DNA from 3 places in the Nocardioides imazamoxiresistens genome. Region 2 is predicted to be linked to each of the others. Evidence: predicted binding sites of a transcription regulator. Region 2 holds the regulator's gene; each other region holds the start of a gene.
The links. The regulator HrcA, encoded in region 2, represses chaperone genes, less so after heat shock. The targets are predictions, from matches to a motif close to TTGGCACTCGNNNNNNNCGAGTGCCAA.

Region 1 (9,730 bases), on a different contig from region 2:
AGCGTGGGGTCCTCGGGGAACTCGACCGGGTCGAGGTCGGAGGCGCGCAGCTTGGGCTCCTTGTTCTGCAGGAACTCCAGCGGCAGCCCCTCCACCTGGAGGTCCTCGTAGCGCTCGAGCGCGGCGAGCGTGTCCTCCGAGGTGCGGAAGCTGTTCATCAGGATCAGGGGCAGGGGCGCGTCGTACGCCTTGCGCAGCGCCAGCACCTGCCGGGCGATGATGTCGAGGAAGGACAGCCCGCGGCGCACGCACAGCAGCGACTTCGCGCGGTCCATGCCCATCGAGGTGCCGAGCCCGCCGTTGAGCTTGATCACCGCGGTCGCGCGCAGGGCCGCGGCGCCGTCGGCCTCGGCGACCTCCACGTCGGCCAGCGCCGGCATGTCGAGCGGGTCGATGGTGTCCTCGCGGATCATCCCCGTCTCCCCGTGCTCGAGGAGGCGGTAGTAGTGCGCGAACACCTGCACGGCCGTCTCGTCGATCCCCGCGGCTCGCATCTTCTCGGCTGCCTTGTGCAGACCTGGGCTACCCATGGGCGCGATCGTAGGCTCCCGGAGTGACACCCGCACAAGGACCTGGGGACAACGACCTGCGCGCGGCGAAGCGGCGGCTGCGCCGCGAGGTGCTCGAGCGACGCGCGCGCCGCTCGCCGGCCGAGGTGGAGCGGTACGCCGACGCCCTGGCCGCCGCGGCGCTTGCCGAGCCGTCGATCGCCGGGGCCGGGTGCGTCGCGGCGTACGTCGGCGTCGACCACGAGCCCGCCACCCTGCCCCTGCTCGACGGCCTGCGCGACGCGGGCGTACGCGTGCTGCTGCCGGTGCTCAGCCCCGACTGGACGCTGCGCTGGGGCGGGTACGCCGGCCGCCACGCGCTCGTGGTCGGGCTGCGGGGCCTGCGGGAGCCGGCGCTCGCGCCGACGGAGGCCGGGGAGCCGCTGGCCGAGGCGGACGTGGTGCTGCTGCCGGGCCTGGCGATGGGCCCGGACGGGATGCGGCTGGGGCGCGGGGGCGGGGCGTACGACCGAGCACTCGCCGCCCTGCCGGCCGGGGGACGCGACCTCCTCGTCGTCCTGCACCCCGAGGAGGTCGGTCTCGACGTGCCGGCCGAGCCGCACGACCAGGCGGTCGACGGGGCGCTGACGACGAGCGGCGTGAGGCGAGGTGACGGGGCCGACAGGTAAAGAAGCTCGGAACCGACCGGTAACGAGGCCGCGATGGGCGAGACTCCTCCTCGGACGACGGAGTCCGGGAGCGCTGTCCGTCGCCGATCCACAGGGGGAGCATCACCATGCCGAAGTCGGTCCAGCTCGAGGTGCGCGGTCGCCACCTCGCCATCTCGTCGCGCACGGCCTTCCCGGCCGTCGTCCTCGCCTTCGACGAGGCGACCGGCAACGGGGCGTACCTCAACCACGACATCCGCCCCGGCGAGAACGTCGTGGTGCCGCCCCTGAGCGGTTCCACGATCTCGTTCGAGGTCGTCGACAGCGTCGACGGCTCGCTGCGCGGCGCGCTCGTCAGCTGACGTCGCCCACCCCGCCGCTCACCAGCCGCCCGGCACGATGGACGGCATGGACGAGTTCGTCACCGACCGCCGCGGCCGCCCGATCAGCGTGATCGTCAGCGTGGTGCTGGCGATCGTGACCCTGGGCTACTTCCTGCCGTGGATGATCGCCGCGCTGCGCGGCAAGGCGAACGCGTGGACGATCTTCTGGGTCAACCTGCTCGTCGGCTGGACCCTGATCGGCTGGATCGTCGCGCTGGTGATGGCCTGCTCGTCGCACCAGGTCGTGGGTTTCCGGCCGCGTCGCTGAGAATTGCCTCAGAAATCGCGTCCTTTACCGACAACGGCGTTTCCTGGCACGCATCACCGTCCATAGTTCGGCGCATGGCCATCGAGCTCCCGCACGAGCAGCGCTGCTCCTGCGACCACCTCGCCTTCCAGCACGTGAGCGCCCTGCCCCACGCGTGCGGCGAGAGTGAATGCCGCTGCGGCGGGTTCGCGGCGATGGCCGAGGCGGACCTCTTCGAGCTCTGAGCCGCGCTGAGCCGCCCGCCCTCGTCGCCACTCAGCCCAGGTGGGCCTTCAGCAGCACCGGGTTCCCGTCGCGCGGGTCGAACAGCTCGTCCGGGTCCTGCTCGCCCGACACGAACCACAGACCCTCGGGCACGACTCCGGGGTCGACGCGCAGGAGCAGGCACTGGTCGACGATGCCCTGGAGCACCTGGGTCTCGTAGCGGCACCCGTCCGGCGAGGTGTCGCCGATGATCGTGGCCCGCTGGCTCTCCTGGTCGGGGTTGCGCCAGTGGCCCCAGCTGAACGCCCCCGTGGCGCCGCCCGGGTCGACCTGCTCCTCCTCGCCGCGCACCAGGAAGAAGTCGTAGCCGGAGCCGGATCCGTTCCGCTCCAGGTCCTCGACGTAGTCCGGGGTCGCCTGCTCCATCCCGGTGACGCGGAACCGCATCACGACCTCGTCGCCCCCGTTGTCCTCGGAGCGGTAGGTGAACCACTCCCCCTGCTCGATGACGCTGCCCGGAGCGTCGAAGCGGTCGTCCCACTCCTCGGCGCTCTCCGAAGAATCCGAGTAACCCGAGCCGCCAGAACCATCAGCGGAGTCGGCGGCGGCATCGTCGCCGAAGCAGCCGGACAGGACGAGGCTGGTCGCTGCGAGAGCGATGAGCGTGCGGGCGGGACGGTGCATCGGGGCGGTCTCCTCCGTGGTGGGTGGCCGAGGACTCCATCCTGGCGACCGAGCACCGCGGTCGCAGCCGATTCGGCTGTGTCGTGACCCCCGTCATTCTGAGAGCGTGACGCTCTCGCCACCCTCGACGCCGTCGAGCCCGCCGGCCGTGACCTCGAGGAAGCCGTCGACGTCGGCGCCCGCGCTCCAGATCTCGCACTCCTCGGCCGCGGTCTCGCAGGGCGGCAGGTCGCGCTCGACGGAGAGCACCCGGCCGTCGGCGATCCAGGCGACGTCGATGGAGAACTCCATGCCGACCATCCAGACGCGCCCGGCCCGGGACTCCCCGAAGTCGAAGTACATCCCCTCGTCCCCCGCCAGCTCCTCACGACCGCTGAGGCCGTCGGACAGTTCCTCGTCGGTGCGCGCGACCTCCACGGTGAAGGTCAGGTCGTCGCCGACCGTGACGGTGGGCTCGGTCGCTTCGTCGGAGTCCGCCGTCCCGGCCGGCTCGCCGGAGCCGGAACCGCAGGCACCCAGCAGCAGTACGCCCGCTGCGGCGGCCGCCGCAGCGCGTACCGGCCTCATCGCATGCTCCGCAGACCGAGACCGACCAGCAGCCCCCAGATGAGGATCCGCGGCAGGTCGCTGACGACGAGGCCGTGACCGCCGCCGACGGGCACCAGGGTCTGGACGGGCGCGTGCGCGGCGGTGATCGCCCAGAACATCCAGCCGGTCACGCCGACGATGAAGGCGGCGGCGGAGCAGCGGCGGACGGCGGGCACGCGTCCAGGGTAGGCGCCGCGCGTGTCGGCAGCGTGACGCACGGGTCGGGCGTTATGGCGTGGACGGGTCCGCGGTCCCGTCCGCCGCGGGCCGGGCGGACTCGGCGGCCAGCCCGAGGCCGATCGCGACGCCGCGACCGACCGCGGCGACCAGCAGGAACCACCAGGCGGGCAGCGACAGGAGCGCGCCGACGACGATGGCGGTCTCCCACCCCTCGGTGACGTATCCCGCGACCACCAGCACGCCCGACACGAGCAGCAGGACCGCCCCGGCCGTCCTGTGGTCGCGCAGCTCGCTCTCCGACTTCCCCCGTGTCGTCATGGGCGCAGACTAGACCGGTGGGGTCTCGGAGGGCCCGGACCGACGCAGATCACGGGTTGTGGGTAAAGCCTCAGGAGGTTCTGTGGAAGGACCAAGGTTCCCGGTCCTACGGTGGCCTCGACGGCTTCCTGGGGAGGGAGATCGTCGGCCGGGTGGTGCCGTTGGGAGGCGGGCCACCGACGTACCGACAGAAGCGGTGATCCGCGATGCGCAAGTGGAAGAGGTTCCGTCGCGCCCTGAAGTGCCGCATGAAGCACGGACAGCGTTGTCCGCACGCTGACGGCTACCACCCGTGACGTGACACCCGCGGTCAGCGCTGACCGCGACGCGTCACCCCGAGACCCACCCGGGTCGCTCCGTGAACCCCCGCCGGCCCTGGTCGACGTCCGGAGCGGCCCGGGTGCTCTCGTTTGAGAGCCCTTAGAGCACCCCGTCGACGCCGTCGGCCTTGAGCGCCTCGACGATCTTCTTGACGTCCTGCGCTCGCGAGCGGGTGGTGACGAGCAGCGCATCACCGGTGTCGACGACGACGACGTCGTCGAGGCCGATCACGGCGACCTCGCGGTCCGTGCCGGCGACGACGATGCCGGAGGCGTCGAGGGTACGCACGCGCGCGGCGTCGCCGAGGACCGTCACGTCGTGGCCCTCACCGTCCTTGGCGCCCTTCCCGAGCAGTCCGGCGAGGGCGTCGAAGTCGCCGACGTCGTCCCAGTCGAAGGTGCCCGGCACGGTGGCGACGAGGCCGCGGTCGGCGGCGGGCTCGGCGACCGCGTGGTCGATGGCAATCTTCTCGAGGTCGCCCCACAGCTCGTCGAGGCGCGTCGGCTCGGCGGCTATGGCGCGCAGGCCGGCGGCGAGGTCGGGGTGGCTGATCGCGAGCTGGTCGAGCAGGAACGAGGCGCGCACGACGAACATGCCGCCGTTCCAGCGGTAGCGCCCGCTGGCGAGGTACTCCGCCGCGGTCGCAGCGTCGGGCTTCTCGACGAACTGCTCGACGGTGCGCGCCGTGCCCGACCCGGCGGGGTCGAGCAGCTCGCCGGAGCGGATGTAGCCGAAGCCGGTGGCCGGGTGGGTCGGCTCGATGCCGAGGGTGACGACGACGTCGCGCGCGGCGGCCACCTCGGCGGCCTCGCGCACGCAGGCGAGGAAGCCGGCCTGGTCCTCGATCACCTGGTCGGCGGCGAAGGAGCCGAGGACGGCGTCGGGGTCGCGGACCTCGAGGATCGCGGCGGCCAGGCCGATCGCGGCCATCGAGTCGCGCGGGCTGGGCTCGGCCAACAGCTGGTCGTCGGGCAGGCCGGGCAGCTGCTCGGCCACCGCCGGGCGGTGGGCCGCGCCGGTGACGACGAGGACGCGGTCGGCGGCGAGCGGCTGCACGCGGTCCCACGTCTCCTGCAGCAGCGAGCGACCGGAGCGGGTGAGGTCGTGGAGGAACTTGGGGGCGCCCTTGCGGGACAGGGGCCACAGGCGCGTCCCGGCACCGCCGGCGGGGATGACGGCCCAGAAGTTCTCGATGTCGGTCACGGTCGGCCAACCTACCGTCCGCCGTTCATCCCTAGGCGCGATGCCGATGGCGGGAGTGACTGGTACCAATTGCTCCGACGCATCCCTTTGAGACCTGTATCGCGGCTAGGCTCAACGCGTGAACATGCCACCGTTTTGGCAAGCCAGTCGATGAGCCGGGTCAAGCGACTGCGTCGGAAACTCATCACGAGGACCAAGGGGCACGAGGAGGCCGCACGCGCCCTTGGTGTGAGCATCGGTACGGGCTGTCGGATCCTCTCGCCCGTCGCTACCACCGAGCCCTGGCTCGTGCGCATCGGCGACCGTGTCACCGTTTCGTCCGGTGTCCGACTCGTCACCCACGACGGCAGTGGCTGGCTCGTTCGTGACCATCGCGGCCGCCGCTACCGGTACGCGCCGATCTCGATCGGGGACGATGTGTTCATCGGAGCCGGAGCCACCATCTTGCCGGGGGTAAAGATTGGCGATCGGGTCGTAGTCGGCGCGGGTTCAGTCGTGTCCCGATCTGTGCCGAGCGGAACCGTCGTGGCGGGAGTTCCCGCGAGGAGATTGGGCACCTGGGACGACTTCGTCGCACGAGTAGCGAGCTGGCCTGCGGACGAGGACAGACGAGGCTCCTCGTACCGCGAAAAGGTCGACTCCATCGCGGAGAAGGAGTTCGCGCCCGAGCTGTGACGACCGCTGGTTGATCTGGTCGGACGCATGGCGGCGTAGAATTGGCAGTCGAGCCCGGGGAGTGCCAACCTCTCCGGGTCAGCCACGTCCCTCGGAGGTTCCTGTGCCCACGTACCAGTACTCCTGCACCGAGTGCGGCCACGCGTTCGAGCAGGTGCAGAGCTTCAGCGACGACGCGCTGACCGTCTGCCCCGAGTGCAACGGCAAGCTGCGCAAGCTGTTCAACGCCGTCGGCGTGGTCTTCAAGGGCTCCGGCTTCTACCGCAACGACAGCCGCGGCACGACGACGTCGTCGACCAGCGGTTCGTCGGACTCCTCGGGCTCGTCCGGCTCCTCGGAGAAGAAGGCCGACAAGCCAGCGGAGAAGAAGACCGAGAAGAAGTCGGACTCCTCGTCCAGCTCGAAGGCCTCCGCCTGAGGCTCCGCCTGGGTCGGGGCGACCGGTCTAGTCGAGATCGGCGTCACCCTACCGACGCGTAACAATTCGCGTGTCCCGGCCGTTCTGACAGCCGACGCCCTGGAACCCGCCGGGCGGCCGACACCCGAAGCAGGCCCCGCATGACCGCACCGTGCATCGACGACGTCTGCGTGACGCTCGACGGCTCCGAGCTCCTCATCCACGTGAACGAGCCGCGCCCCCTCCTCGTGCTCGCCGTCGACCCCGACTCCGGCGAGGGCGGCTACCTGCTCGTGGACGCGAAGCCGGGTGGGACCCGGACGTCCGCTCCCCTGCTCCGCGGCGGCGTGCACGTCGAGGTCGTCGACGCCGCGACGGGCGCGGTGTACGCGCAGCTGGTCACCCCCGCCGCCTGACCGTCCGGCTCTCGCCCCCCCTGCCTGTGGAGACGCGCCGACGCCCGCGACCGAACCGCCCTACGGTCGCGGCATGTCCTCGACCTCCGGCGCGTCGCTCGCCACCCGCCTCCGATCGGCCCGCCACGCGCTGACGCGCCGACGCCGCCTACTTGCGGCAGCGACCGCCGCTCTCGGCGCGCTGGTCGTCGTGGGCGCTACCCAGCCACCGTCGGCGGACACCGTCCCGGTCGTCGTGGCCGCCCGTGACCTGCCGGCCGGCACGGCGCTGAGCGCCGAGGACCTCACCACACGCGACGTCGCGCCGCACCAGGCGCCCGCGGATCGCCCCGGGGCGTCCGAGCTGCTCGGCGAGACGCTGGCGGCACCGGTGGCCGCCGAGGAGCAGGTGACCAGCGCACGAGTCGTCGGCACCGCGGCGTGGCAGCCCGGTCCCGGAGAGACCGCCGTGCCGGTACGCCTGCCCGACGCCGGCGTCGCCGCGCTCCTGAGCGTCGGCGACACCGTCGACGTGGTCGCCACCGATCCCCAGACCGGCGAGACCTCGACGGTGGCCCGCTCAGTCCGCGTGGCGGCGCTGCCAGCCTCCGATGCGGACGCCACCCTCGGCGGTCGGCTCGTCGTCGTGGTCGCCCCGAGCCGTGACGCGTCCGACATCGCCGGCGCGGCCGTGCATGCCTTCCTCACCGTCGCGTTCAGGGACTAACGTGCGCGGGGCGACCCTGATCCGAGGGTCTCGGGACGATGAGGAGACGTCATGACCGGCTTCAAGAACTTCCTGCTGCGGGGCAACCTGATCGACCTGGCGGTCGCGGTCATCATCGGCACGGCATTCGGTGCGGTCGTCACGACCTTCACCAACTGGCTCACGGCCCAGCTGCCCGACACGGCGTCGGAGTACTTCACCAACGAGGCCAACTCGTTCGGCGCCTTCATGAACGCGGTCATCTCGTTCGTCATCCTCGCCGCGGTCGTCTACTTCTTCATCGTGCTGCCCTACACGAAGGCGAAGGAGCGCTACTTCCCGAGCCCGGCGCCGGGCACGCCCGAGGACGTGAAGCTGCTCGAGGAGATCCGCGACCTGCTGGCGGCCGGTAAGGCCAAGGAGATCTGAGCCTGGCGCGCGATCGTGACAGTGACGCTGGCACAATCGCGCCATGTCCCAGCGCCGCTCTGCCCTCATCACCGGCATCACCGGTCAGGACGGGCTCTACCTCGCTGAGCTCCTGACGGGGAAGGGCTACGAAGTCCACGGACTCATCCGCGGTCAGAACAACCCCAAGCGCGCACTCGTCGAAAGCGTGGCGCCCGGTGTCGTCCTCCATGAGGGCGATCTGACCGACTTCGCCAGCATCGCGCGGGCCCTGAAGGTGAGCGACCCCGACGAGGTCTACAACCTCGGGGCCGTGTCGTTCGTGGCCCACTCGTTCCGCAGCGCTCTGCACACGTCGGCGGTCACCGGCCAGGGGGCGTTGAACGTCCTCGAGGCGATCCGCTTGCACGACCCCGACAACCGCGTCCGCTTCTACCAGGCGTCCAGCTCGGAGATGTTCGGCAAGGTCCAGGAGACCCCGCAAACGGAGACCACCCGTTTCTACCCGCGCTCCCCCTACGGTGCCGCGAAGGCGTTTGCCCACCACATGACTGTCAACTACCGCGAGGCCTACGGCATGCACGCCTCGTCCGGGATTCTCTTCAACCACGAGTCCCCGCGACGCGGCCCGGAGTTCGTGACGCGAAAGATCACGCAGGCAGTGGCGCGGATCAGCCTCGGCCTGCAGGACACGTTGACGCTGGGCAACCTCGACGCAGCGCGCGACTGGGGGTACGCCGGCGACTACGTCGAGGCCATGTGGCTGATGCTCCAGCAGGACGTGGCTGACGACTACGTCATCGCGACGGGCGAGACGCACACGGTACGGGAGTTTCTCGACCTGGCGTTCGGGCACGTAGGCGTCCGGGACTGGAAACCGCTGGTCCAGGTTGATCCGGCCCTGTTGCGACCGGCGGAGGTGCACCACCTCGTGGGCGACGCCACGAGGGCGCGTGAGGCCCTCGGCTGGAAGGCCACGTTGCTACTTCCCGACCTCGTGCCCCTCATGGTCGAATCGGCCATCGTCGAGTTGGCTTGAGCGGGCGCGCAATCGCGGGATGTGACGTGACCGCGCGGACAATCTCGCGGGATCGGCAGAAACCAGACGGCGTGTGCACCAGACTGGCACCTGCCAGCCCAAGCTCTATTGAGGGAACCATGGTGCCCACCACTGTCATACGACCCCAGCTCCCGTAGTGGATCTTCACAACCGCGCGTGGGCGGCCGTCCTGCTCTGTGGATGTCTGCTGGTTGCGGCGGCGACGGGCGTCGGCACCTTGGTGGCGGAGCGATATGTAGACGGCGCCCCCGCAGTGGCTGCTTTCGCGATACTGGCCGTCTTGGCAGTCTCGGCAACTCCGACTCGGCACCTCCCTGCCCTGTCGCTCTGCATGTACGCCTTCGTTCCGGGGGCCCTCACCTCTCGGATCCCGCTGCTCGACTTGATACCCGCGCCGGCGGTCATCCTGATTGTTTGGCTAGTACGGCGGTCCATTGCCGACACAAAGGAACCACGGGCCAGTGACGTCCAGAGCACGCGGGACCGCGCCGTTCGAGTGATCGTCTGGCTCCTGGTCGCGTGGGCGCTTTTGCTGTGGTTCTTCTACGGCGGCAGCGGCTACGGATTCTCCTGGATACTGACCTTCGCGGCGTCGGTGCTCACATGCGTCACTGGCCGCGTAGGAAGACCGGAATCGGAGTCCGTTCGCCACGCGTGGATGATCAGCGGGGCTCTCCTCGGCGCTTACGCCGTGCTGGAGTTCGCCCTGCGCCTCAACCCCGTGTACGGACCACTCTTTCGCGCATTGGGCCAGCCGCAACCGAACGATTGGTCTGTGTATCGC
Region 2 (9,730 bases):
GGACATGTAGGCCCCGAGCAGTGCGGCGAGGGGCAGGACGACCGCCAGCATCAGCAGCGCGGTCCACATGCTGCTCGAGGAGAGCCCGGACCAGTGGAACGACTGCACGGCGGCCATGGCGCCGAACCACGCGGCGAAGCCCGGGGCGAACCACCACGGCGAGCGGCGCTGGTCGACGTAGGGGGAGGCCTCGGCGCGCTCGATCTGACGGAGCTGGTCGCGGATGTCATCGCTTTCCATGCTGGAAACCGTAATGAGTGGTTTCCAGTTGTGCAAGTAGAAAGTCGGGGCGGATCGGCCAACTCGTGGGCGTTCGCTACCCCCGGGTAGGCAAAGTGATCTAGGTTACGGAGGCATCCAGTGACCCGCGCCGTCGGCGGCGCGAGCCCAGAGAGAGGCGGTACGCCCCCCATGCCGATCAACCGAGACCCGTCGTTCATCGACCACATGCCCCGCAACGTCGCCGTGCAGTTCTTCGAGCGCGTCGAGAAGTCCGGCGACCGGGAGGCCTACCGCTACCCGGTCGGCGAGTCGTGGGAGTCGGTGACGTGGAAGCAGGTCGGCGACCAGGTCACGCGCGTCGCGGCCGGTCTGCTCGCGCTCGGGGTCGAGGGGGAGGAGCGGGTCGGCATCGCCTCCGCCACCCGCTACGAGTGGATCCTGGCGGACCTGGCCGTGATGGCGGCGGGCGCGGCCACCACGACGGTCTACCCGACCACCAACGCCGCGGACGTGGCGTACATCCTGGGCGACTCCGAGAGCCGCGTCGTCTTCGCGGAGGACGACGACCAGATCGCCAAGCTGCGCGAGCACCGCGACCAGCTGCCCAGCGTCCTCAAGGTCGTCACCTTCACCGGGGCCACCGACGGCGACTGGGTGATCGGCCTGGAGGACCTCGCGGTCCTCGGCGACGGTCTGCTCGCCCAGACGCCCGACGTGGTGCGCAAGACCTCGGAGTCCATCGAGCCCGAGGCCCTCGCCACCCTGATCTACACGTCCGGCACCACCGGCCGCCCCAAGGGCGTCCGGCTGCGGCACCGCTCGTGGGTCTACGAGGGCGAGGCCATCAAGAGCCAGCAGATCCTGTCGGAGGAGGACCTGCAGTTCCTCTGGCTGCCGATGGCGCACTCGTTCGGCAAGGTGCTGCTCAGCGTGCAGATGGCCTGCGGCTTCGCCACGGCCATCGACGGCCGCGTCGAGCGGATCGTCGACAACCTGGGTGTCGTCAAGCCGACCTTCATGGGCGCCGCGCCCCGCATCTTCGAGAAGGCCCACGGCAAGATCGTCACGATGCAGGCCAACGAGGGCGGTGCGAAGGAGAAGCTGTTCAAGAAGGCCTTCGCCGTCGGCCTCGAGGTCGACCGCCGCAAGCGCGAGGGCCGCTCGATCCCGTTCGGCCTCAAGGTGCAGCACGGCCTGTTCGACAAGCTCGTGTTCTCCAAGGTCCGCGACCGCTTCGGTGGCCGCGTCCGCTTCTTCATCTCGGGCTCCGCGGCGCTCAACCAGGAGGTGGCCGAGTGGTTCCACGCCGCGGGCATCCTCATCCTCGAGGGCTACGGGCTGACCGAGAACGCGGCGGGTGCCTTCGTGAACCACCCCGACGAGTACAAGTTCGGGTCCGTCGGGCACGTCTTCCCGGGTGGCGAGGTCAAGATCGCCGAGGACGGCGAGGTGCTCATCAAGGGGCACAACGTCATGGAGGGCTACCACAACCTCCCCGAGGAGACGGCCAAGACGCTCGACGCCGACGGCTGGCTGCACACCGGTGACATCGGCGAGCTCGACAAGGACGGGTTCCTCAAGATCACGGACCGCAAGAAGGACCTGTTCAAGACCTCGGGCGGCAAGTACATCGCGCCGACCGCGATCGAGTCGCAGTTCAAGGCGCTGTGCCCGTACGCCAGCCAGTTCCTCGTGATCGGCAACAACCGCAACTACTGCGTCGCGCTGATCACCCTCGACCCCGACCAGGTCGCCGACTGGGCCTCGCACAACGGCATGGAGGGGGCGTCCTACACCGACGTCGTCAGCTCTGCCGAGATGCAGAAGCTCATCGCGGGCTACGTCGAGCAGCTCAACGCCCGCCTGAACCGGTGGGAGACGGTCAAGAAGCACACGATCCTCGACCACGACCTCAGCATCGAGTCCGGTGAGCTCACGCCCTCGATGAAGGTCAAGCGCCCCGTCGTCGAGGCCAACAACGCGGAGGCGATCGACAAGCTGTACGCCTGAGCCGCGCGGCCGCCGGGGTTCCTCGCCCCGGCACAGAGGCCGCACAGCGCGACCACAGGCAGCGGGTCTGTCATGGGTGTCGCCGGTCGGAGGACCGGCGGCACCCATCGGCATCTCCGGGCTCGTGCCCGGTCAGGAGGACCCCCGTGACGCACCGCACCCACCACCCGGACCAGCACGACGAGCACCGCGAGGGGCTCGCGCACGACCTGCCCGTCATGCAGGACGCCGGCATGGTCGGGCGGCGCCCGATGGCCCGCCGCGGGGTCCTCGGGCTGCTCGGCGCGGTCGGCGCCGTGACCGTCGCGGGCTGTGCGACCGGGTCGAGCGGCAGCGGTGCCGCGTCCTCGGCCAGCTCCTCGGCGACCGCGGGAGCCAGCGCGGGAGCCACCTCGGGAGCGGGCGGCGGCCCCGGCGGCCCCGGCGGTCGCGACGGCGCCGCCCCCGGCGGGGACGGGACGAGCCAGGAGGGGCTCGACGACGGCGACATCCCCGAGGAGACGAACGGGCCGTACCCCGCCGACGGCACCAACGGCGTCAACATCCTGACGGCCTCCGGCATCGTGCGCAGCGACATCACCGCCAGCTTCGGCGACGCCTCGGGCGTCGCCGAGGGCGTGCCGCTCACGATCCGTCTGATGATCTACGACAACGCGGCCGACGGCATGACGCCCTACGAGGGCGCCGCCGTCTACCTCTGGCAGTGCGACCGCGACGGCCGCTACTCGCTGTACTCGTCGGGGGCCGAGGACGAGAACTACCTGCGCGGCGTGCAGGTCGCCGACGCCTCGGGGGCGCTCACCTTCACCAGCGTCTTCCCGGGTTGCTACCCCGGGCGGTGGCCCCACCTGCACTTCGAGGTCTACGGGTCGGTGGACGACGCCACGAGCGCGAGCGGCAAGCTGCGGACCTCGCAGATCGCGTTCCCCGAGGACGTCTGCGCAGCCGTGTACGCCGACGCGGACGGGTACGGCGACAGCGCGACGAACCTCGACGGGGTCAGCCTCGACTCCGACATGGTGTTCTCCGACGGCCACTCGCTGCAGATGGCCACCCTCACCGGCTCGGTGGACGAGGGCTACGTGCTGCGCCTCAACGTGCCTGTCTGAGGCGGCTCTGGGAGACTCCCCGGGTGCCGTCCACGCCCCCGCCGGGAGACCCGGTCCCGTCCGACGGGTCGCTCCCGCCGGACGCCCTGAGCGCGCTCGGGCGACGGCCGTTCGCGTTCTACGTGCACGTGCCGTTCTGCCGCGTGCGCTGCGGCTACTGCGACTTCAACACCTACACCGCCACCGAGCTCGGTGGTCCGGCCGCGCCGCGCGGCGCCTCGCGCACGACGTACGCGGACGCCGCCGTGGCCGAGATCCGCCTCGCCCGCCGGGTCCTCGGTGACGTCGACCGCCCGGTCGACACCGTGTTCTTCGGCGGGGGTACGCCCACGCTGCTGCCGCCGGCGGACCTCGTGCGCATCCTGTCCGCGATCGGGGACGAGTTCGGTCTCGCCCCCGATGCGGAGGTGAGCACCGAGGCCAACCCCGACTCGGTGAGCGCGGCGGACCTGGCCGTGCTCCGCGCCGGCGGCTTCACCCGCCTCTCGTTCGGCGTGCAGTCCGTCGTGCCGCACGTGCTGGCGGTGCTGGACCGCACCCACGACCCGCTGCGGGTGCCCGGGGTGGTCCGCGACGCGCGGGCGGCCGGGTTCGACGAGGTCAGCCTCGACCTGATCTACGGCACGCCGGGGGAGTCCGTCGACGACTGGTGCGCCAGCCTCGAGGCCGCTCTGGCCTGCGAGCCGGACCACGTCTCGGCGTACTCCTTGATCGTCGAGGACGGCACGGCGCTGGCCCGGCGCGTGCGACGCGGCGAGGTCCCGATGCCGGACGACGACGACCTGGCGGACAAGTACCTGATCGCCGACGCCGCCCTGGAGGCGGCGGGCCTGCGCTGGTACGAGGTGTCGAACTGGGCGCGCCGCGACGCCAGCGCCTGCCGCCACAACCTGGCCTACTGGCGCAGCGACGACTGGTGGGGCGTCGGGCCCGGGGCGCACTCCCACGTCGGGGGCGTGCGGTGGTGGAACGTGCGGCACCCCGCGGCGTACGCCGGCCGCCTCGCCGAGGGGGTCTCCCCGGGGCACGCGCGGGAGGTGCTCGACGACGAGGTGCGTCGCACCGAGCGGGTGCTGCTCGAGACGCGGCTGCGCGAGGGTCTCGACACCGCCGCGCTGGACGCCACGGGCCGCTCCGCGTTGCCCGACCTCGTCGCCCGGGGGCTCGTCGAGGCCGGGGCGCTCGAGCGGGACCGGGTCGTGCTGACGCGCGAGGGCCGCCTGCTGGCCGACGGTGTGGTGCGCGACCTCCTCGTGTGAACCTCGCGGGCCCGGGGCGGCCGGGTCAGCCGGCCGGGTCGGTGACGAAGTCGATGAGCTCCTCGACCCGACCCAGCAGCGCCGGCTCGAGGTCGGCGAAGGACGAGACGCGGCTCAGGATGTGCTGCCACGCCCGGGCGATGTCCGCCTGGTTGCGGTGCGGCCAGCCCAGCTGCTGGCACACGCCGTGCTTCCACTCCATCGAGCGCGGCACCGTCGGCCACTGCGGGATGCCGAGGCGCTCGGGCTTCACCGCCTGCCACACGTCGACGAAGGGGTGGCCCACGATCAGCACGTGCCTGCCCGCCGCGGAGCGGCTGATCGAGTCGGCGATGCGGCTCTCCTTGGAGCCACGCACGAGGTGGTCGACCAGGACGCCGACGCGGCGGCCCGGGCCGGGGCGGAAGTCGACGAGGTGCTCGGCGAGGTCGTCGACGCCGCCGAGGAACTCCACGACGACGCCCTCGATGCGCAGGTCGTCGCCCCACACCTTCTCGACGAGCTCCGCGTCGTGGCGGCCCTCGACGAAGATCCGCGACTCGCGGGCGACCCGGGCGGGGGCGTCCGGCACGGCGATCGACCCCGAGGCCGTGCGACGCGGCGCGCTCGGCGCCGCGGCGCGCACCGGCGCGGTCAGGATCACGGGGCGCCCCTCCAGCAGGAAGCCCGGACCGAGGGGGAACGTGCGGCGCTTGCCACGACGGTCCTCCAGGGTCAGCGTGTCGAGGTCGCGGTCGACGGCGACGATCTCGCCGCACCAGTCGGTCGTGACCTCCTCGACCACCAGGCCCTTGTCGGCCGGGTGCTCGGTGGCGCGGCCGCCCTTGGGCGCGCGCCAGTCGGTGGACAGGACGTCGGATCCGTAGCGGTCGGGCACGAGGAGAACGCTAGGCGGCCGCACCGACAGGACCGGGGCAGGCGCGCCGCAGCCGGTCGCGGCTCACACGAGCGGGAGCCGTCGCGCCCCCGGCGGCAGCGCGGCGTACCCGCGGGCCACCGCGGCGCCCAGCCGCTCGACGGGGAACGGCCACGTGCCGGCGGCCGTGGCCTCGTCGGGACCGACCCCGGTCGCCGCCAGGTCGACCACCTGGGCGGCGAGCGCCGCCAACGACCCGTGCTGGTCCAGCACGAAGGAGCGGTCGACCACCGGGCCGTGCCCGGGCACCACCCGCGTCGTCGGCGTCACCAGCCCGAGCACGGTCTCGACCGTGGCCGGCCACTCCAGCGGGAAGGAGTCGTCCCCGTACGCCGGGACCGCCGCGCCGGGGTCGTCCGCCGCCTCGACGAGGTCGCCGGCGACGACGACGTCCGCGTCGGCCACGCGGAGCACGACGTCGCCGCCGGTGTGACCGCGGCCGGGATGGACCACCTCGACCAGCCGGTCGCCCAGCTGCACGGCGTGCGCGAGGGAGAACGTGGTCGTCGGCGCCAGCACGCGGCTGGCGGCCATCTCCTCGGCGCGCGGGTGGCCGTCGGCCACCGCGCGGGCCAGCTGCGCGGGCAGGACCTCGGGGATCCGGCGCGCGGCCTCCTCGTGGCCGACGAGGAGGGCGTCGGGCCAGGCGTCCAGCAGCGTGGCGTTGCCGAGCACGTGGTCGTGGTGCTCGTGGGTGTCCACCACCGCGACGAGCGGGGTGGTGCCGAGGACCCGTCGGACCTCGTCGCGCAGCCCGGCGGCCGCGTGCTCGGAGGCGAGGGTGTCGACGAGCAGCGCGCCCTCGCCGCCCGCGACCAGGGTGACGTTGACGTCGTACCACTCGTGCCGCGCGACCCAGACGCGGTCGGCGACCTCGACGAACGTGGTCGTGGCGGGGGAGCGGCCCATGGCCGCGACCCTACGGAACCGGGTGGTGCGGGTCGCTCAGCAGAGCCCGGAGTGCAGGTGGTCGCGCAGCGAGGTGGCGAGCTCGTCGGGCGTGCTCGCCCGACGCTCGAACGCCACGCGCCGCAGGTGGGCGCCGTCGCCGTCGACCCACTGGACCTCCACGCCCTGCGGCGAGAGGCCCGCGATGGCGGCGCCCGCCAGGTAGGGCGCCGGCGTGCCCGTGCACAGCGAGACGGCCTGGCGCAGCTCGGCGTCGTGGCACTCGTTCATGTGCTCGGTGCAGCGCAGGAGGTAGCCCTCGTTCAGCGCGTGGACGGGGCTGCGGAACAGGGCGGTGGGCACGCGGTACTGCCGGCTGGTGCCGTCGGCGTTCGTGCGGATCAGCATGATGATGCTCGGCTCGATGGCGACCGCGCTCATGCTCGGGTCGCAGCAGGGCTCGGGCACCGCCAGGCGACCGGCGAGCACGACCGACTCGGTCGTGCTGTCGTCCTCGACCACGCCGGAGATCAGGCGCAGCAGGGCCTTCTGCCGGGCGGCCCCGGCGTGCTCGACGACCGAGCCCCGCCGGCACACCAGCGTCGGCACGCCGTCGCGGTCCTGCAGCCCCAGGTCCTCGCCGCCGAAGAGGTGCTCGGTGCCGCGCACCACCATGCTCGCCGCCGCCGGGCAGGACAGGGCGCTGCGGGCACGGGCGGCGAGCTGGTCGGGATCGGCCGACGCGAGCATGGGGAGCACAAGGACCTCCTGGAGAGCGACTTAGGCAAGGCTAACCTGCAGGTGGGGGCGGCGGTCAAGGGCGTCCGAGGCGCGGATGCCCGCTCGCCCCGGCGTCGGCTCCGGCGTCGGCCGGTGCGGGGACCCGTCGACTCACGCCCCGCGCGACTCCGGAGTAGGCTTGGCACTCGCGTCGCGGGAGTGCCAGGCACCGAGGTGTCCGCTCCCCGCGAGGACGGGACGGGGACGGGTACGGGGCCGACAGGAGGTGCTGCAGTGGTCGAGGAGCGTCGTCTGGCCGTGCTCCGCGCCATCGTCGAGGACTACGTGTCCACCGAGGAACCGGTCGGGTCGAAGGCGCTGGTCGAGCGCCACGGCCTCGGGGTCTCGCCCGCCACCGTGCGCAACGACATGGCGCAGCTCGAGGAGGAGGGGCTGATCCACCAGCCCCACACCAGCGCCGGCCGGATCCCCACCGACAAGGGCTACCGCGTCTTCGTCGACCGGCTCGCCGGCGTCAAGCCCATGTCGTCGGCGGAGAAGCGGGCGATCTCGACGTTCCTCGAGGGCGCCGTGGACGTCGACGACACCGTGCGTCGCAGCGTCCGGCTGCTCTCGCAGCTGACCCACCACGTCGCGGTGGTGCAGTACCCCATCCTGTCCAACAGCACGGTGCGCCACGTCGAGGTCGTCGCGATGACGCCACGACGGCTGCTCGTCGTGCTCATCCTCTCGAACGGCCGGGTCGAGCAGCGGCTCGTCGAGGTCGACCGGGACCTCGACGACGACGCCGTGGCCGACCTGCGCACGCAGGTCAACCGCGCGGTCGTCGGCGAGCGGCTGACGGCCGCCGCGGACGGTCTCGCGGCCCTGCGCGCCGCCTCGGGCGAGGGCCGCGACGCCGGTCCCGACCGCGGGCTCGAGCCCGGGGCGGCGACGACCGACGCCGCCGGCGTGACCGCGGACGTGGTCGGCGTCCTCGTCGACGCCCTCGCCGACCACGCGGCCGACCAGCGCGTCGTCGTCGCCGGGACGGCGAACCTCGCCCGCTTCGGGGAGGGCATCGACACGGTGCTGCGACCGATGCTCGAGGCGCTGGAGGAGCAGGTCGTCCTCCTCAAGCTGCTCGGCGAGGCCACCACCGGCGGCGGCGTCACCGTGCGGATCGGTGCCGAGGGCCCGCTCGAGGAGCTCTCGGGCACGAGCGTGGTCACGACGGGGTACGGCGTCGGCCCGGACGCCCTGGCCACGCTCGGCATCGTGGGCCCCACCCGCATGGACTACCCCGGCACCATGGCGGCGGTGCGCGCGGTCGCGCGCTACATGTCGCGGATCCTCGACGAGAACGGCTGAGCCGGCGCCGCGCACCGCGCCGACCGGACACCCCACCCGCACCCGCAACGGAAACGATGGACAGGACACACGTGAGCCAGGACCTCTACGAGCTGCTCGGCGTCAGCCGTGACGCCGACGCGGACGCGATCAAGAAGGCGTACCGGCGACTGGCCCGCCAGCTGCACCCCGACGTCAACCCCGACCCGGCGACCCAGGACCGCTTCAAGGAGGTCAGCCAGGCCTACGAGGTGCTCTCGGACCCGCAGAAGCGCGCGGCGTACGACCGCGGCGGCGACCCGTTCGGCGGCGCCGGCTTCGGTGGCGGCGCCGGGCAGGGCTTCTCCTTCACGGACATCATGGACGCCTTCTTCGGCGGCGGCGCCGCCGGCGGTCAGGCCGGCGGCCAGGGCCGCGGTCCGCGACCGCGCCAGCGCCGCGGCCAGGACGCCCTGATCCGCCTCGACGTCGAGCTGGCCGAGGCCGCCTTCGGCGTGACCCGCGAGCTCAAGGTCGACACGGCCGTGGTCTGCGAGACCTGCGAGGGCCACGGCGCCGCGCCCGGCTCCAGCCCGCAGACCTGCACGACCTGCCGCGGCGCCGGCGAGGTCGCCCACGTGCAGCGCTCCTTCCTCGGCGAGATCCGCACGCTGCGCCCCTGCGCGGCGTGCCGCGGCTTCGGCTCGGTCATCCCGGACCCGTGCCGCACCTGCTCCGGCGAGGGCCGGGTGCGCTCGCGCCGCACGCTCACGGTGAAGATCCCGGCGGGCGTCGACAACGGCACCCGCGTGCAGCTGACCGAGCAGGGCGAGGTCGGCCCGGGCGGCGGGCCCGCCGGCGACCTCTACGTCGAGATCCGCGTCGCCGACCACGAGTTCTTCGTGCGCGACGGCAACGACCTGCACTGCGAGGTGACGCTGCCGATGACGGCGGCCGCGCTCGGTGCGTCGATCCGGCTGCCGCTGCTCGAGGCCGACCTCGTGGGCGAGGGCAAGGAGACCGATCTCGAGACCGAGGTGCCGCTCGAGGTGAAGGCCGGCACGCAGTCCGGCACCGAGCAGGTGCTGCGCGGTCGCGGCGTGCCCGGCCTGCGCGGCGGCGCCCGGGGCGACCTCGTGGTCACCGTCGCCGTCGAGACGCCGCAGAAGCTCGACTCCCGCCAGGAGGCCCTGCTGCGCGAGCTCGCGGAGCTGCGCGGCGAGGAGCAGGCCAGCGACGGGTCGCTGCAGGTCCACCGCAAGTCCGTCTTCGGACGC
Region 3 (9,730 bases), on a different contig from region 2:
CGAGTACCGCACCTGCCAGCTGCTGTTCCTCGACCCGCGCGAGCCGGCCACCATCGTGTGGAACGACCAGCGCGCCCCCGAGCCGGTCGCCGACCCGGTCAGCTGGCCGATCGACTGATCCACGGCAACCCGGGGCGGCCCGGGCCGCCCCGGACCGCCGGGGGCTCAGCGCCCCTGGTAGTTCGGGGCCTCCGCCACCATCTGGATGTCGTGCGGGTGGCTCTCCTTGAGCGAGGCGGAGGTGATCCGGATGAACCGGCCCTTGTCCTGCAGCTCGGGCACCGTGCGCGCGCCGACGTAGAACATCGACTGGCTCAGGCCGCCGATCAGCTGGTGGGCGACCGCGGCCAGCGGGCCGCGGTAGGCGACCTGGCCCTCGACGCCCTCCGGGACGATCTTGTCGTCGCTGGTGACCTCGGCCTGGAAGTAGCGGTCCTTGGAGTACGACTTCTTGCCGCGGCTGCTCATCGCACCCAGCGAGCCCATCCCCCGGTACGCCTTGTACTGCTTGCCGTTGACGAACACCAGCTCGCCCGGCGACTCCTCGCAGCCCGCGAGCAGCGAGCCGATCATCACCGTCTCCGCGCCGGCGACGAGCGCCTTGGCGATGTCGCCGGACTGCTGGAGCCCGCCGTCGGCGATGACCGGGACGCCCGCCGGGTGGCAGGCCAGCGAGGCCTCGTAGACCGCGGTGACCTGCGGGACGCCGGCGCCGGTGACGACGCGGGTCGTGCAGATGGAGCCGGGGCCGAAGCCGACCTTGACCGCGTCCGCGCCGGCGTCGACGAACGCCTGGGCGCCCTCGCGGGTCGCGACGTTGCCGCCGATCACCTGGACGTGCTTCGTGGCCGGGTCGGACTTGAGCCGCTGCACCATGTCCAGCAGCAGCCGCACGTGGCCGTGCGCGGTGTCGGCCACCAGGACGTCGACACCAGCCTCGATCAGCGTGGTCGCGCGCTCCCACGCGTCACCGAAGTAGCCGATCGCCGCGCCGACGAGCAGCCGGCCGTCCGCGTCGTAGGAGGCGTCGGGGAACTGCTCGGACTTCACGAAGTCCTTCACCGTGATCAGGCCGGCGAGCTTGCCGTCGGCGTCGACCAGCGGGAGCCGCTCGCGCTTGTGCTTGCGCAGCAGCGCGGTGGCCTCCTCGCGGCTGATCGACTCGTGGCCGGTGATCAGCGGCATCCGCGTCATCATCTCGTCGACCTTGGTGGTCGCCCACTCCGCGACGGGCGTGAAACGCAGGTCGCGGTTGGTGATGATGCCCAGCAGGGTGTTCGCGCCGTCGACGACCGGGAGCCCGGAGACCCGGTACTCCCCGCAGATCCGGTCGAGCTCCTCCAGCGTCGCGTCGGGGCCGATCGTGACCGGGTTGGAGATGATCCCGGTCTGGGTGCGCTTGACCAGGTCCACCTGGTACGCCTGGTCGGCCACCGAGAGGTTGCGGTGCAGGATGCCGATGCCGCCCTGACGGGCCATCGCGATCGCCATCCGCGACTCGGTCACGGTGTCCATGGCCGCCGAGATCAGCGGGGAGCGCAGCGAGATCTCCCGCGTCAGCCGGGACGTCGTGTCGATGTCGCTCGGCGCCAGGTCGGAGTAGCCCGGCAGCAGGAGCACGTCGTCGTAGGTCAGTCCGAGGGCGGCGAACTTGTCGGGTACTCCGGGGGTGGCGCTCATGTCGTCCTTACGGGGGTGGGGCTGGCGGCCCCGCCATCCTAGGCCGCGGGCGTCACCGCCTCGCAGTCCGGAGGGCGTGCACCGCGATGCGGACGGTGAGCACGTCCGCCGACATCCGGATCCGGCCCCGCAGCCCGGCCGCCAGCACCATCGGGAGCACCGCCTGGTTGTCGGCGCGGGTGCTCAGCAGGATGTCGGTGGCACCCTCCGCGGCCGCCAGGCGGGCGACGTCGGTGAGCAGGCGCGTACCGATCCCGCGGCGCTGCCAGGCCGGGTCGACCTCCAGGCGCACGGGCCGCAGCCCCGGCTCCCCCGGGTCCGCGGGCGCGCCGATCTCCGCGACCCCGACGCGTACGCCCGCCGCCTCGGCGTGGACCGCGAGCCCCCGCACCTCGTAGGTCGGCTGCATGCCGCCGCCCATGCGGCGCGAGGCGGTGCCGAGCAGGGTGGGCGTGCGCTCGAGGACGTCCGAGACGAGATCGGCGAGCGCGGCCCCGCGTGCGTGCTCGGTCGCCGTGAACGCCGCGCGGCGGCGCACCTGCACCTCGACGTCGCCGACCGTCATCTCCATCACGTCGAGCCCCTCGACGGCGGTGGCGTCGGGATCGGCCGAGATGTCGGGCTCGGCGTCGAAGAGCTGCGCGACGACCTCGGGGAACCGCGCCGGCCGGGCGATGATCGCGCGCGCCGCCTGCACGTAGCGGGCCGGCTGGTCCACCAGCGCCGCGTCGGTGCACGGCGTGCCGACCACGTCGGTGCCGTCGGCGGCCGCGAACAGCGCGACGATCTCGCGCTCGGTCCAGTCGTCCGGCGTGCGGATCACGAGCTCGTCGGTGACGGCGTCGACACCCGGGAAGATCTGGAAGCCGAGGATGTTGACCCCCGCCGCGCCGCACTCGCGGGCCAGGACGGCGAGCGTCCCGGGGCGGTCGGGCAGGGTCGTACGCACGCGCCAGAGCATGCCTCGAACGGTGCGCGCACCGTGTTGCGCGGACGCCTCGGTGGTGTTTCGCCCGTGTCACGCGCCGCGTGACGTCGCTCGCAGCACCGGGCCGGGACGGCCCTGGACGCCGCACGCCCCCGGCCTCCTCGCGGAGACCGGGGGCGTACGGGTCCTGCTGGGTCCTGCTGGGGGGAGTCGGTCAGTGACCGTGCCCGTGGCCGTGGCCGGCCGCGGGAGCCTCCTCCTCCTCGGGCTTGTCGACGACGAGCGTCTCGGTCGTCAGCAGCAGGCCGGCGATCGAGACCGCGTTGACCAGAGCCGAGCGGGTGACCTTGACGGGGTCGAGGACGCCCTGGGCGACCAGGTCGCCGTACTCGCCGGTCGCGGCGTTGTAGCCGTTGCCGACACCGAGCTCGCGCACCTTGGAGACGACGACGTAGCCCTGCTCGCCACCGTTCTCGGCGATCCAGCGCAGCGGCTCGTCGACGGCCTTGCGCACGATGCGCACGCCGACGGCCTCGTCACCGGTCAGCCCGAGGTCGCCCTCGAGCGCCGCGGCGGCGTGGATGATGGCGGAGCCACCGCCGGGGACGATGCCCTCCTCGATCGCGGCGCGCGTCGCGGAGACGGCGTCCTCGATGCGGTGCTTCTTCTCCTTGAGCTCGACCTCGGTGGCCGCGCCGACCTTGATCACCACGACGCCACCGGCGAGCTTCGCGAGGCGCTCCTGAAGCTTCTCGCGGTCCCAGTCGGAGTCCGTGCTCTCGATCTCGGCCTTGATCTGGTTGACCCGACCCTCGACGGCCGAGGCGTCGCCGCCACCGTCGACGATGGTCGTGTTGTCCTTCGTCACCACGACGCGGCGGGCCTGGCCCAGCACCTCGAGCCCGACCTGGTCGAGCTTGAGGCCGACCTCGGGCGCCACGACCTGGGCGCCCGTGAGCACCGCGATGTCCTGGAGGATCGCCTTGCGGCGGTCGCCGAACGCGGGCGCCTTGACGGCCACGCCGGTGAAGGTGCCGCGGATCTTGTTGACGACGAGGGTGGAGAGCGCCTCGCCCTCGAGGTCCTCGGCGATGATGAAGAGCGACTTGCCGGCCGCGATGACCTTCTCGAGCAGCGGGAGCAGCTCGGCGACGGCCGAGATCTTCCCCTGGTGCAGCAGGATGTACGGGTCGTCGAGCACGGCCTCGCGGCCCTCGGCGTCCGTCACGAAGTACTGCGAGATGAAGCCCTTGTCGAACTGCATGCCCTCGGTGAACTCGAGGTCGGTGCCGAGGGTGTTGGCCTCCTCGACGGTGATGACGCCGTCCTTGCCGACCTTGTCGAACGCGTCGGCGAGCAGCTCGCCGATGTGCGAGTCGCGCGAGGAGATCGTGCCGACGCTCGCCACGTCCTCCTTGCTGTCGACCTCGCGGGCGGCGTCGCGCAGCGCGTCGCCGACGGCGGCCGCGGCGAGGTCGAGACCCCGCTTGAGGCCGAGCGGGTTGGCGCCGGCGGCGACGGCGCGCAGGCCCTCGTGCACCAGGGCCTGGGCCAGGACGGTCGCGGTCGTCGTGCCGTCACCGGCGACGTCGTTCGTCTTGGTCGCGACCTCCTTGGTGAGCTGCGCACCGAGGTTCTCGAACGGGTCGTCGAGCTCGACCTCACGGGCGACGGTCACGCCGTCGTTCGTGATGGTCGGGGCGCCCCACTTCTTGTCGAGGACGACGTAGCGGCCCTTGGGGCCGAGCGTCACCTTGACGGTGTTGGCGAGCGCGTCGACGCCGCGCTCGAGGGAGCGACGGGCGTTCTCGTCGAACTCCAGGATCTTGGGCATGGGTTACTCCCTCTGTCGGGGTGTCGTGGGTGCTGGCGAAATGGCGCCCGCCCGGCAAGGCGGGCCCGCGGAGGCGACCTCCAGCGGAGCGGGTCGTCGAGCGGGCCCAACGCTGCCGGGCGGGATGCCAGTTCGTCAGCCGACGATGGCGAGGACGTCGCGGGCGGACAGGATCAGGTACTCCTGGCCCGCGTACTTGACCTCGGTGCCGCCGTACTTGCTGTAGATGACCTTGTCGCCGACCGAGATGTCGAGCGGGATGCGCTCGTCGCCGTCCTCGTTCCAGCGACCCGCGCCCACCGCGAGGACCTCGCCCTCCTGGGGCTTCTCCTTCGCGGTGTCGGGGATGACGAGACCGGACGCCGTGGTCTGCTCGGCGTCGAGCGGCTTGACGACGATGCGGTCCTCGAGGGGCTTGATGTTGACCGACACGATGTCGACCTCCACTTTCCGTGCGGATCCGAATGTGCGGACGGCGGGTGCCGCCCGACGGGGCGTTGGGTCGTCGCCGTTTCGGGCACGCCGTCGCGGGGGCCGCGCCGTCATCGTCGACGTTGGCACCCTCCAGGGGAGAGTGCCAGCGCCGACGTTAGCACTCCGCCCGAACGAGTGCCAGAAGTGTCCGGACCCGACCGCGCGGGGACGGCGTCCGACGCGACTGGAAGGATGCGCCCATGGACCTCGCGACGCTGCGCTGGCTGCTCACGCCCGACGGCGGCACGCTGCTGGAGGTGGCGGCGAGGGCGTACGCGGACGCCGACGGCGACCCCGTCCGCGCGGCGGCGACCGTGCGCCGCACCGAGCCCGACCCCGAGCGGGCGGCGGCCGCGCTGACCCAGGTGGGGCTGCGGGTCCGCGGCGTCGCCAAGTTCGGCGAGGACGCCCTGCGGATGTACTTCACCCCCGACGGCCTCGAGCAGGCGACCCGGCGCCGGGTCGCCGACCACCGCGCCGCGCGGCTCGCCGCCGCCCGGCCGGGCGCGGTGGTCGACCTCGGCTGCGGGATCGGCGGCGACCTGCTCGCCCTGGCCCGCGCCGGACTGGTCGCGGCCGGGGTCGACCTCGACCCGGTGCGGGTCGCGATCGCCGAGGCCAACCTGGCGGCGCTGGGGCTGGAGGGCGCCGCGACCGTGGCCGACGCGACGACGCTGGCGCTGGACGCGTTCGACGTCGCGACGGTGGACCCGGCCCGCCGCGACGGCCGCGGCCGCGTCTTCGACGCCTCGGCCTGGGTGCCCTCGTGGGACTTCGTGACCGGTCTGCTCGCGGGTCGGCCCAGCGTCGCGAAGCTCGCACCGGGCCTCCCCCACGACCTGGTGCCCGACGGCGTGGAGGCCGAGTGGGTCAGCGAGCGCGGCGACGTCAAGGAGGCCGTGCTGTGGTCGCCGCACCTCGCCGTCGCCCGGCGCCGGGCGACCGTGCTCGGCACCGAGGGCCTCGCGACGCTGACGGAGTCCGACGACCCCTGGGACGGAGCGGCCGAGCGGCCGGTACGCCCCGTGGGCCGCTACCTCTACGAGCCCGACGGCGCCGTCATCCGCGCCGGTCTCGTGACCGCCGTGGCCGGCAGCGTCGAGGGCGGGCTGCTGGACGAGCACATCGCGTACGTCGTCTCCGACGAGGGCTTCCGCACGCCGTTCGCGACGACGTACGAGGTGCTCGAGGAGCTCCCCTACCGCGAGAAGCAGCTGCGCGCCGCCCTGCGCGAGCGGGCGGTCGGGCGCCTCACCATCAAGAAGCGGGGCGTCGACGTCGTGCCCGAGCAGCTGCGCAAGCGCCTCGCGCTGCGCGGCAGCGAGGAGGCGACCGTCGTGCTCACCCGGGTCGGGGGCGAGGGCACCGCGCTGCTCGTCCGGCCCGTCTGAGAGCGACCAGCGCGGCTCAGGAGAGCCGCTCGAGCACCATCGCCATGCCCTGCCCGCCGCCGACGCACATCGACTCCACGCCGATCTGCTTGTCGTGGTGGCGCAGGGAGTTGATGAGGGTGCTCGTGATGCGCGCGCCCGTCATGCCGAAGGGGTGGCCGACGGCGATGGCGCCGCCGTTGACGTTGAGCCGGTCGACGTCGATCCCGAGCAGCTGGGCCGAACCGAGGGCCTGCACCGCGAATGCCTCGTTGATCTCGAAGAGATCGACGTCGTCGAGCGCCAGGCCCGCGTGGCGCAGGGCGGCCGGGATCGCCTCCACGGGCCCGAGACCCATGATCTCGGGCGAGAGGCCGGTGACCGCGGTCGAGAGGATCCGCGCCAGCGGGGTCAGGCCCAGCTCCTTCGCCTTCGTGTCGCTCATGACGACCAGGGCGGCCGCGCCGTCGTTGAGCGGGCAGGCGTTGCCGGCGGTCACGGTGCCGTCCGGCCGGAAGACCGGCTTCAGCTGGCTGACGGCCTCGTAGGTGGTGCCCGCCCGCGGCCCGTCGTCGGTGGAGACGACGGTGCCGTCGGGCAGCGTCACGGGCATGATGTCGGTGGCCCAGAAGCCGTCCGCGATCGCCCGCTCGGCCAGGTTCTGGCTGCGCACGCCGAAGCGGTCCTGCTCCTCCCGGCTCATGCCGAGCTTCTGCGCGACGTTCTCCGCCGTCTGGCCCATCGCGATGTAGAGATCGGGCAGCTCGCCGCTCTCGCGCGGGTCGCGCCAGGTCTCCGCACCGCCCCGGGCGCGCTCGTCGGTGCGCCGCACGGCGTCGGCGAACCGCGGGTTCTGGGCGTCCGGCAGGTCGGCGAAGCCGTTGCCGAAGCGGCTGACGGTCTCGACGCCCGCGGAGAGGAACACGTCGCCCTCGCCCGCCTTGATGGCGTGGAACGCCATCCGGGTGGTCTGCAGGCTCGAGGAGCAGTAGCGGTTCACGGTCACGCCGGGCAGGTGGTCCATGCCCGCCAGCACGGCGACGGCGCGGGCCAGGTTGAAGCCCGCCTCGCCCGCGGGCTGGCCGACGCCGAGGGCGAGGTCGACGATGTCGGCGCGGTCCAGCTCGGGCACCTGCGCGAGGGCCGCCTCGACCATCTGCACGGCGAGGTCGTCGGGGCGCATGTCCTTGAGCGAACCCTTGCCGGCCCGGCCGATCGGGGAGCGGGCGGTGGACACGATCACGGCTTCGGGCACGGGGACCTCGTCGGTGTCGGGGATGGTTGGCTCAGGGCAGCGTCCAGCAGGGCGCCGGGGCCGTCAAGCACCTCGGCGGCGCACGGTGCGGGCGAGGATCCCGAGCGTGCCCCGCAGGTGCTGCTCGGAGACGACCGGGAACACCTTCTTCCAGTCGTCGCGCGCTCCCGACCAGTCGTAGTAGCTGGTCACGAGCGTGCGCTCACGGCCGTCCTCGCCGGGCTCGGCCGGTTCGAGCCGGTATCCGTAGACGTGCCCGATCGGCGGCCGGACCCGACCGATGATGCTCCACGCGACCTCGCGGTCGGGCTCGAGCGTCTCGATCACGACGGTGACGTCGTAGTCGCGCAGGTCGGGGATGTCGCCCAGCGCCTCCCGGTCCATGTGCACCACGAAGGTGTCGCCCACGACCCGGGGCCGCCGACCCGTCGCGGCCTGCAGCATGCCGGAGGAGTCGATGTCGACGTGGCCCTCGGGGTCGGTGAGCACGTCGTAGATCGCGCTCGCGGGAGCCGCGATCACGCGGGTGGTCTCGATGCGCTCGGTCACGGTCACCGAGCGTACGCGCCGCGGGCGGGCCGCCCCGGTCCCCGGAGCGACCCGCCCGCGCGGGTGGTGCGTGACGTGCGGCGTCAGGCCAGGTTGGCCTTCTCCGCCGCGATCGTCGTGTCGTCGCCGTGCCCGGTGTGCACGACGGTGGCGTCGGGCAGCTCGAACAGCCGCGCCCGGATCGAGGCCTCGATCGTCGGGCGGTCGGAGAACGAGCGGCCGGTGGCGCCCGGCCCGCCGTTGAACAGCGTGTCGCCGGTGAAGACCGCGCCGAGCTCGGGGGCGTACAGGCACACGGCGCCCGGGGCGTGGCCCGGCGTGTGCAGCACCTGCAGCGACGTGCCGGCGACCTCGATCGTCTGCCCGTCGGCGAGGTCGACGTCCCAGAGCTCGCCGTCGGCGTCGTCGGGACCGCCGTGGGTGAGCTCCCAGACCGGTCGGTCGTCGGGGTGCAGCAGGATCGGCGCGCCCGTGCGCTCGCGCAGGGCGGGCGCGACGCGCACGTGGTCGTCGTGGGCGTGCGTGCACACGATCGCCCGGACGGTGCGGTCGCCGACGATCTGCAGGATCGCGTCGACGTCGTGCGGTGCGTCGATGACGACGACCTCGCTGTCGTCGCCGACCACCCAGACGTTGTTGTCGACCTCGTGCGTCTCGCCGTCGAGCGAGAAGGTGCCCGCGACGACGCCGTGGTCCACGCGCGCGGCCATCAGAGGACCACCACGCTGCGCAGGACGTCGCCGTGGTGCATCTTCTCGAACGCGGCCTCGACGTCCTCGATGCCGATCTCCTCGGTCACGAACGCGTCGAGGTCGAGGCGGCCCTGGCGGTAGAGGTCGACCAGCATCGGGAAGTCGCGCGAGGGCAGGCAGTCGCCGTACCAGCTCGACTTCAGCGAGCCGCCCCGACCGAACACGTCGATCAGCGGGATCTGCGGCACCTTCATGTCCGGGGTCGGCACGCCGACCAGCACCACCGTGCCGGCCAGGTCGCGGGCGTAGAACGCCTGCTCCCACGTCTCGGGGCGACCCACCGCGTCGATCACCACGTCGGCGCCGTCCGCGCCGGCGTGGCCCGCGCTCGCCGCCGCGATCGCCTTGATCGCCTCGACCGCGTCGGTCTCCGAGGAGTTCACGGTGTGCGTGGCACCCTGCGCCTTCGCCGCCTCGAGCTTCTTGGGGTCGATGTCGACCGCGATGATCGCGCCCGCACCCGCCAGCGCCGCGCCGGCGATCGCCGCCACGCCGACGCCGCCGCAGCCGATCACGGCCACCACGTCGCCGCGCGAGACGTTGCCGGTGTTGATCGCCGCACCGATGCCGGCCATCACGCCGCAACCGAGCAGCCCGACCGCCGCCGGGCGCGCCTGGGGGTCGACCTTCGTGCACTGCCCGGCCGCCACCAGCGTCTTCTCCGCGAACGCACCGATGCCCAGCGCCGGCGAGAGCGGCGTGCCGTCGGCCAGCGTCATCTTCTGGGTCGCGTTGTGCGTGTTGAAGCAGTACTGCGGCTCGCCGCGGTCGCACGCGCGACAGTCACCGCACACCGCACGCCAGTTCAGCACCACGAAGTCGCCGGGCGCGACCGTGGTGACGTCGTCGCCGACCGCCTCGACGACCCCGGCGGCCTCGTGACCCAGC

Region 1: the regulator HrcA is predicted to act here: its motif matches at 6,022-6,048, upstream of RDV89_RS10875 (FmdB family zinc ribbon protein).
Region 3: the regulator HrcA is predicted to act here: its motif matches at 5,032-5,058, upstream of groES (co-chaperone GroES).

The regions. Positions count from the first base shown of each region.
Region 1 covers NZ_JAVYII010000004.1:340,928-350,657, reverse strand. Annotated here, with positions in the region: gene RDV89_RS10930 (UTP--glucose-1-phosphate uridylyltransferase) at 1-530, opposite strand, end outside; gene RDV89_RS10925 (5-formyltetrahydrofolate cyclo-ligase) at 554-1,177, shown strand; gene RDV89_RS10920 (hypothetical protein) at 1,285-1,518, shown strand; gene RDV89_RS10915 (superinfection immunity protein) at 1,565-1,807, shown strand; gene RDV89_RS10910 (hypothetical protein) at 1,882-2,031, shown strand; gene RDV89_RS10905 (hypothetical protein) at 2,063-2,695, opposite strand; gene RDV89_RS10900 (DUF192 domain-containing protein) at 2,789-3,262, opposite strand; gene RDV89_RS10895 (hypothetical protein) at 3,259-3,459, opposite strand; gene RDV89_RS10890 (hypothetical protein) at 3,512-3,781, opposite strand; gene RDV89_RS10885 (mannose-1-phosphate guanylyltransferase) at 4,202-5,305, opposite strand; gene RDV89_RS10880 (acyltransferase) at 5,456-5,980, shown strand; gene RDV89_RS10875 (FmdB family zinc ribbon protein) at 6,084-6,398, shown strand; gene RDV89_RS10870 (hypothetical protein) at 6,539-6,793, shown strand; gene RDV89_RS10865 (SAF domain-containing protein) at 6,867-7,499, shown strand; gene RDV89_RS10860 (MscL family protein) at 7,551-7,907, shown strand; gene RDV89_RS10855 (GDP-mannose 4,6-dehydratase) at 7,951-8,925, shown strand; gene RDV89_RS10850 (O-antigen ligase family protein) at 9,278-9,730, shown strand, end outside.
Region 2 covers NZ_JAVYII010000010.1:140,438-150,167, forward strand. Annotated here, with positions in the region: gene RDV89_RS19145 (hypothetical protein) at 1-240, opposite strand, end outside; gene RDV89_RS19150 (AMP-dependent synthetase/ligase) at 412-2,232, shown strand; gene RDV89_RS19155 (dioxygenase family protein) at 2,379-3,341, shown strand; gene hemW (radical SAM family heme chaperone HemW) at 3,365-4,600, shown strand; gene RDV89_RS19165 (DUF3097 domain-containing protein) at 4,626-5,477, opposite strand; gene RDV89_RS19170 (MBL fold metallo-hydrolase) at 5,541-6,425, opposite strand; gene RDV89_RS19175 (DUF2470 domain-containing protein) at 6,462-7,154, opposite strand; gene hrcA (heat-inducible transcriptional repressor HrcA) at 7,419-8,495, shown strand; gene dnaJ (molecular chaperone DnaJ) at 8,567-9,730, shown strand, end outside.
Region 3 covers NZ_JAVYII010000001.1:309,519-319,248, forward strand. Annotated here, with positions in the region: gene RDV89_RS01490 (hypothetical protein) at 1-118, shown strand, start outside; gene guaB (IMP dehydrogenase) at 166-1,680, opposite strand; gene RDV89_RS01500 (GNAT family N-acetyltransferase) at 1,733-2,641, opposite strand; gene groL (chaperonin GroEL) at 2,823-4,442, opposite strand; gene groES (co-chaperone GroES) at 4,578-4,874, opposite strand; gene RDV89_RS01515 (class I SAM-dependent methyltransferase) at 5,117-6,307, shown strand; gene RDV89_RS01520 (acetyl-CoA C-acetyltransferase) at 6,324-7,541, opposite strand; gene RDV89_RS01525 (SRPBCC family protein) at 7,605-8,090, opposite strand; gene RDV89_RS01530 (MBL fold metallo-hydrolase) at 8,174-8,800, opposite strand; gene RDV89_RS01535 (S-(hydroxymethyl)mycothiol dehydrogenase) at 8,800-9,730, opposite strand, start outside.